Regions from separate parts of the Paenibacillus sp. FSL R7-269 genome, predicted to be linked through region 1. Evidence: riboswitches for the same ligand, from Rfam matches in the RefSeq annotation. Region 1 holds a riboswitch; the other holds the start of a gene.
What was found. Region 1 has a riboswitch for thiamine pyrophosphate ahead of C162_RS17265 (thiamine phosphate synthase). Riboswitches for the same ligand answer to the same signal wherever they lie in the genome.
Positions count from the first base shown of each region.

Region 2: it holds a riboswitch for thiamine pyrophosphate, as region 1 does, so the genes downstream of both, thiC (phosphomethylpyrimidine synthase ThiC) here and C162_RS17265 (thiamine phosphate synthase) in region 1, are expected to answer to the same signal.

Region 1 covers NZ_ASPS01000035.1:8,828-12,550, reverse strand. Annotated here, with positions in the region: gene thiH (2-iminoacetate synthase ThiH) at 1-194, opposite strand, end outside; gene C162_RS17275 (thiazole synthase) at 224-988, opposite strand; gene thiS (sulfur carrier protein ThiS) at 1,019-1,222, opposite strand; gene C162_RS17265 (thiamine phosphate synthase) at 1,262-1,885, opposite strand; TPP riboswitch at 2,015-2,117, opposite strand; gene C162_RS17260 (SDR family oxidoreductase) at 2,272-3,144, opposite strand; gene C162_RS17255 (amidohydrolase family protein) at 3,436-3,723, shown strand, end outside.
Region 2 covers NZ_ASPS01000001.1:19,791-23,513, reverse strand. Annotated here, with positions in the region: gene C162_RS00155 (DUF438 domain-containing protein) at 1-83, opposite strand, end outside; gene C162_RS00150 (DUF1858 domain-containing protein) at 98-325, opposite strand; gene thiC (phosphomethylpyrimidine synthase ThiC) at 494-2,188, opposite strand; TPP riboswitch at 2,340-2,446, opposite strand; gene trxB (thioredoxin-disulfide reductase) at 2,496-3,449, opposite strand; gene C162_RS00135 (tetratricopeptide repeat protein) at 3,496-3,723, opposite strand, start outside.

The sequences.
Region 1 (3,723 bases):
CGCGTTAACCGGTGCGCCTTCTGCGCCATCTCCTCCAGATAAGGCTCCGCTGCCGGTGACAACAAGGCCATTAGCCCTTCTTCATCCACCTGCTCTGCACGAAGCGCGCGCTTCACATCCTCTGCCGTATACCGGCTCCATAGCGTCCCGTAAGGAAGCTGTTCCAACCGGGTCATCGTCTCATAAAAGCTCATAGCCGTTCCTCTCCTCCCTAATCCATCTGTCAGGCCAAGAACCCGGTCAACGGTGAAGAGGCTGCCGCCGTCTCCTCCACAGGCCCCAGTCCGGCGAGATAAGCTTTGCGCCCTGCGGATACCGCTTCACGAAAAGCTTCTGCCATCAGCAGCGGATCTGAGGCGGTAGCAATCGCTGTATTAAGCAGGACCGCTGCGGCCCCCATCTCCATCGCCTCAGCCGCCTCGGATGGTCTGCCGATTCCGGCATCCACGATCACCGGCAGATCCATCTCGGAGATCAGAATCCGGATCAGCTCCTTGGTCTGCAGCCCGCGGTTGGACCCGATCGGCGCTCCCAGCGGCATTACGGCTGCGGCCCCCGCTGCCTTCAGCCGCAGAGCGGCGGACAGATCAGGACTCATGTACGGAAGCACCACGAAGCCCTCTGCTGCAAGGATCTCGGTCGCCCGGATGGTCTCCATGTTATCCGGCAGCAAATATTTCTGGTCGTTGATGACCTCAATCTTCACCCAGTTCCCCAGTCCCGCCGATCTCGCCAGCCGGGCAATCCGTACTGCTTCCTCTGCGGTGCGCGCACCAGAGGTATTAGGCAGTAAGGTCATATGGGAAGGAATATGGCTGACAATATTGTCACTGCTCTCCGGGTCCACCCGGCGCAGGGCAACGGTAATGACCTGTGAGCCTGATCGCGTAATCACCTTGGGAATGAGGGTGTTACGGCTGTATTTTCCGGTGCCAATGAACAGTCTGCTGGTTAGAGTCACTCCGCCAATCATCAATGGATCTTGCATATTAACGCCTCCTGGGGTAAGTCTTCGTGTTTAGCCTCCGCCTACAAAATGAACCAGCTCCACCCGGTCCCCTTCGCTGAGCAGTGTGTCTCCGTAAGCCTCTCTGCCGGCAAGCTCACCGTTCAGCTCGACAATCACCAGCTTACCGGCCCACTCAGGCCGGGCCAGCAGATCCGCCAGTGTCCGGCAGCTCTCTTCGAACCTCTGTGGCATCCCGTTAACGGTCACAATCATGCCTGTTCACCTCCTGCTGTGCCCTCTACTTGATCCATATCATGCATTACAAGACTGCTCTGCCGCCCTGTGAACCGCTTCCCTGTAGGCCAAGGCCGCTCCCATCGGGTCTGGAGCTCCGCAGATTCCCGACATGACAGCAATGCCAGCCGCCCCTTGGGCCAGCACCGCTCCGGCATTGCCCGGGGTAATCCCTCCGAGCGCAATCAGCGGTATGCGGCACCAGCGGACAGCCTCTGCCAGCTGCTCCAGTCCCCGTGCCTGCTGTCCGGGCTTGCAAGCCGTAGGGAACACATGCCCGTAGAGGCAGAAGTCTGCTCCCTGCCTTCCAGCCTCCGCCGCCACTTCCGGCGAGTGTACCGATCTGCCGATCCGCAGGCCCGGTGCAAGGCCGCGTACTGCGGCTGGCGGAAGGCTATGCCAGGCTAACTGTACACCTCCTGCCCCGGCGGCCAGGGCAACATCGATCCGGTCATTAATGACCAGCTTCGAAGGCGGCACCCCGGCCTGAAGCATCTGCTGCGCTGCCGCCAGCAGTTCCCGGGCGGACATGGCTTTTTCCCGGAGATGGATATAATCCACCATAGAATGCACCGCCACGGCCCATTCAGCCAGCGCTTCAGGCTGCAGCCGCCCGTCCGAGACCGCATGAATCTCGTACAATACCCTTCTCCTCCTGTCTGTTCCAGCTCAATCTACACCACAACACAACACAAAAAAGACCGCTCCCCGTAAAGGAAGCAGTCTGGAATAGAAGCTGGAATACCGGTACTCACCGTGTACCCCCGCTGCAATATTCGTTCTCCACTTCCCTACGCTGGTATAAACCAGATCAGGTTCAAAGGGTCCGGACAACTACGCCCGTCTCAGCCTTGCGGCACCCCTAGTGATCGTTCTATGCTATTGTTTGGCCTTGCTTTTTGTATATTAGCATATTATTCCTGTCAGGGCTATACCTGCCTCGTCTCTCGTCTCACAAAAGCCAGCCTCCCGGCTGGCTTCTCCACATTTGCTAAGCAAATAGTGTATTAGTATGGTCACGCTGCTTCTTATCCGTTGACAACCTCGCCGCCGTTCACATGCATCACCTGTCCGCTCACATAGGAGGAATCGTCCGAGGCCAGGTATACATAAGCCGGTGCCAGCTCTTCAGGCTGTCCCGGGCGCTTCATCGGCTGGGTGCCGCCGAACTCACTGACCTTCTTCGCGTCAAAGGTGGACGGAATCAGCGGGGTCCAGATTGGTCCGGGCGCTACCGCATTCACGCGGATGCCCTTATCGGCCAGATTCATCGACAGCGAACGGGTGAAGCTGAGAATCGCTCCCTTGGTGGACGAATAGTCCAGCAGCTGCGGGCTGCCGCGATACGCCGTGATGGAGGTGGTGTTAATGATCGTAGAGCCTTTTGTAAGATGAGGCATGGCTGCTTTGGTCAGATAGAACATGGAGAAAATATTCGTCCGGAACGTACGCTCCAGCTGCTCCGCTGAGATGTCCTCAATATGGTCCTGCGGATGCTGCTCCGCCGCATTGTTGATCAGGATGTCGAGCTTACCGAGTCCTTCAACGGTTTGACGAATCAGGCTTTGACAGAAGCATTCGTCCCCGATGTCCCCGGCGATCAGAATGCATTTTCTGCCCTCTTGTTCCACCTGGCGCTTGGTCTCTTCCGCATCCTCATGCTCGTTCAAATAGGAGATTACCACATCCGCGCCCTCCTTGGCAAAATGAACGGCAACCGCACGCCCGATCCCGCTATCGCCTCCCGTAATGAGCGCGGCCTTGCCCAGCAGCTTGCCTGCTGCCTTGTACGCCGGTGTCTCAAACTCCGGGAGCGGGTTCATCTCACTCTCAATTCCGGGGCGTTGATCCTGTACCTGCGGCGGCAGGGTTTTAACAGGTTGTTTGTTAGTGTCTGGCATAATCCATTCTCCTTTCGCTATCCACAGTAATGTTGATTGATCATGTTAGCATGGCTTAAGGTCTGGTGTTTATGCATCAGGCAGTGTGCCTGCTTGGCTGTACGTTATGTTACTTACCACACCTGGCAGCCGCCCAAACAGCCAATCTTCATTCACCGGCACCTATAGCGGAACGATAGTCCGGTAAGCAACGAACGTTTCCAAAAAGAATATTATCTATATCCGCCAGGGGGAATGTCCTATACTTTGTGAGGAACGACAACTACCTTTAACTGAAGGGACGCTACTATCATGGGGAATGAGCGCATCTTGCTGACGAACGGAACTGTAATCGATGGAACCGGACGGCCGCCGCTGCATCATACAAGCATTGAGATTGTTAATGGCCGCTTCGGCACCATAACACAACATAGTAATATTCACGGGAGAACCGGGTATGACTCCGCAACAACAGTGATCGACCTAGAGGGTCTGTTCATTGTGCCGGGGTTTATTCACACCCATGCCCATACCAGCTTCAAGTACATACAGAATAAGCCGCTGCACGGATATCATACGGAATATTTGGCCGCGTGCCTT
Region 2 (3,723 bases), on a different contig from region 1:
TCCTTGATGATCTCTCTCAGCATAGCCTGGCGGCGTGTCTGTTCCGGAATATCGACCTCGCGGTTATTAATCAGTTCGCTCATCGTAATCTCTCCTTCTATTCTATAATCTCGAAACCATGCTGCTGAAAGGCCAGCCGAACGGTTTCTAGCTCTATTTTCTTTAATTTCATTCCTTTGGACAGGGTCATGAATCGTCCTGCAGTCTGCAGCATTCCAGGCTTTGCAATATCACGAAAACCCAGCTCCACCATGATCTCAACAATTTCCGGGTGCCTAGTTACCAGCTCAAAGACCGATTCATCCAGCTTCAACGCTTTGCTCATCCTTTTGCACACCTCACTAATGAGAATTCTTCTCAGGCAATAGCTTAGCATAGGGTACAGAGGTGAATTGTGATTGTAATCACTAACTATAAAAAGACTATCCCCGCAAGCCTTTCAGCTTGGGAGATAGCCTGAGAATGTTACGATTCCGCTGTATTAGCAGCTAAGTTAGAGTGATTTGCTCCATCTATGGGAATTACGGATATCATGCGAAATCCACATGCTGCAGAACTTAGGACCACACATCGAACAGAAATGCGCCTGCTTCGCCCCCTCCGCCGGCAGGGTCTCGTCATGATACGCGAGCGCTCTTTCCGGGTCGAGGGAAAGATGGAACTGGTCGCGCCAGCGGAACTCGAACCGCGCCTTGGACAGCGCATCGTCACGGTCCTGCGCTCCCGGATGTCCCTTGGCAAGGTCTGCAGCATGTGCAGCAATTTTGTAGGTAATGACGCCTTCGCGCACATCATTCTTGTCAGGCAGGCCTAAATGCTCCTTAGGGGTAACGTAACACAGCATCGCCGTGCCGAGCCCCCCGATCATCGCGGCTCCGATGGCCGAAGTGATGTGATCATAGCCGGGTGCAATATCCGTAGTCAGCGGCCCAAGCGTATAGAAAGGAGCTTCCCGGCAAATCTCAAGCTGCTTGTCCATATTCTCCTTAATCTTGTGCAGCGGCACATGCCCCGGACCTTCAACCATGACCTGAACATCGTGCTTCCAGGCTAGTAGGGTCAGTTCTCCCAGCGTCTCCAGCTCGGCGAACTGAGCTTCGTCATTGGCGTCGGCGATTGAGCCGGGACGCAGGCCATCCCCAAGTGAGAAGGCCACATCATACGTCTTCATAATCTCACATATATCTTCGAAGTGTGTGTACAGGAAGTTCTCCTGCTGATGAGCCAGGCACCAGGCGGCCATAATCGATCCGCCCCGGGATACGATGCCAGTCATTCTCCGGGCAGTCAGCGGAATATAGCGCCGCAGCACCCCTGCATGAATGGTGAAGTAATCCACTCCCTGCTCCGCCTGTTCAATCAACGTGTCACGATAGAGCTCCCAGGTTAAGTCCTCGGCAATGCCGTTCACCTTCTCCAGCGCCTGGTATAAGGGCACTGTACCGACCGGCACAGGAGAATTGCGGATAATCCACTCCCGGGTGGTATGGATCTTGGAACCGGTGGAGAGATCCATAATGGTGTCAGCCCCCCAGCGGGTCGCCCACCGCATCTTCTCCACTTCCTCTTCTATAGAAGAAGTGACCGCAGAATTTCCGATGTTCGCATTGATCTTCACCAGGAAGCTACGGCCGATAATCATCGGCTCACTCTCCGGGTGATTTATATTGGCCGGGATAATGGCACGGCCCGCTGCCACTTCATCCCGTACGAACTCCGGCCGGGTATTCTCGCGGATCGCAATATACTCCATTTCCGGCGTTATAATCCCTTGCCTTGCATAATGTAGTTGAGTTACATTACCGCCTGTATAGGCCCGCTGGGGATTCCTGCGCAGTCCTGGACAAGCTTCGGCGGCAGCCCCTTGTCTGCGGATTCCGTTATCCTCCGGCTGGACGGCTCTTCCGGTGTATTCCTCCGAATCGCCACGCTCCGCAATCCAGCTTGAACGGTGCGGCGGCAGCCCCCTCCGAATGTCAGTCTCTTCCGCGGCATCCGTGTAAATACCGCTTGTGTCATAGACACGCAGCGGAGCATTCTCCTCTTCCCCGGCAACGCCTTCGGTTCTGCTAAGGCTGATCTCACGCATCGGAACTTGGATATCCGGGCGTGAGCCCTCCACATACACTTTACGGCTTGCGGGGAATCCGGAAAGATCCACCTCTTCGTTTTTACCCATTCCTGTCATTTCAATCTCCTCCTCTTCGCTCTGTACACTCATCAGATAAGAGGTCACGCAGCAGATTGAGCTGAAGAATCTATAGATTCCTGCAAGTCAAAAAGCCGCTCCACCTGGAGCGGCTTTATTAAAGAAACAGCCAAATAAGACTGTACTCAAAAAAGGTCCGACTCCACTTTCCTACGCTGGTATGATCCAGATCAGGTTCAAGGGTCCGGAAATTCAATTTTCCCGTCTCAGCCTATTCAGGCTCCCCTAGTGGGTATCTTATCTAATTAAGTACATTTTACCTGTGCGGGTAATTGTTGTAAACCCGTTATTTGTCCAGCGATTCGCTCCAGTCGTGCACAATTGTGCCTTCCAGGAACTTCTCGGCATCCATAGCGGCCATACAGCCGGTTCCCGCTGCCGATATCGCTTGGCGGTAACGGGTGTCCTGCACATCGCCGCAGGCGAATACACCCGGGATGTTGGTCTCGGTGGTACCCGGATTCACCACGATATAGCCATTAGCATCCGTATTGATCTGCCCGCCCAAGAAGGCTGTGTTCGGTGTGTGTCCAATCGCTACGAACACACCGTCTGCCTCTACCAGCTCTGTCAGACCTGTCTCATTATTAAGCACCGTAAGACCCTTCACTCCGGTCTCTCCTACCGTTACTTCTACCGGTGTGCGGTTCAAGGCCCAGGTTACCTTGCTGTTGTCACGCGCCCGGTCCTGCATGATCTTCGAGGCCCGCAGCTCGGGACGGCGGTGAACCAGCGTTACGCTGGAAGCAAAACGGGTCAGGAAGCTGGCTTCCTCCATGGCAGAGTCACCTCCGCCGACGACGACAATCTTTTTATTACGGAAAAAGAAGCCGTCACAGGTCGCACAGGTGCTGACCCCACGGCCCACATTCTCCTGCTCGCCCGGGATGCCCAGATATCTTGCAGAGGCCCCGGTTGAAATAATGACTGACTCCGCTTCCAGTACACCCATTCCGTCCACTGTTACCTTGAACGGACGCTGTGAGAAGTCCACCGACTCCACCCAGCCGTTCTTGAATTCAGCGCCGAAGCGTTCTGCCTGCTTGCGCATATTGTCCATCAGGTCCGGACCCAGAATCCCTTCAGGGAAGCCTGGAAAGTTCTCCACTTCTGTTGTCGTTGTCAGTTGTCCCCCAGGCTGCAAGCCTTCAATTACCAGCGGGCTCAGGTTCGCACGCGCCAGATAAATGGCAGCAGTCAGCCCGGCCGGGCCTGTTCCGATTACAATCGTTTTGTACATTACATTGGCCTCCTTACAAGTAGATGTTCTTACAACAGCAATTGCTTCAAATACGGGTAGTGGACGGCGTTAAGCCGCCGGTTCCGGGCAGTATCCCCTTGGGTCCGGGAGCAGCCGCAGGCTCCTGCTCTTCACCCGGCGAGCTGCCGGCTTCATTCAGGTTCTCCCCGATCAGCCGCTGGAGGCTGAACAATGCTGCCTCCTGCAGGCGGTCCTCCTGCAGCGGCTCCTGCTCCAGAACTCCGCGCAGCACCTCTGACATCTCCTCGTCCTC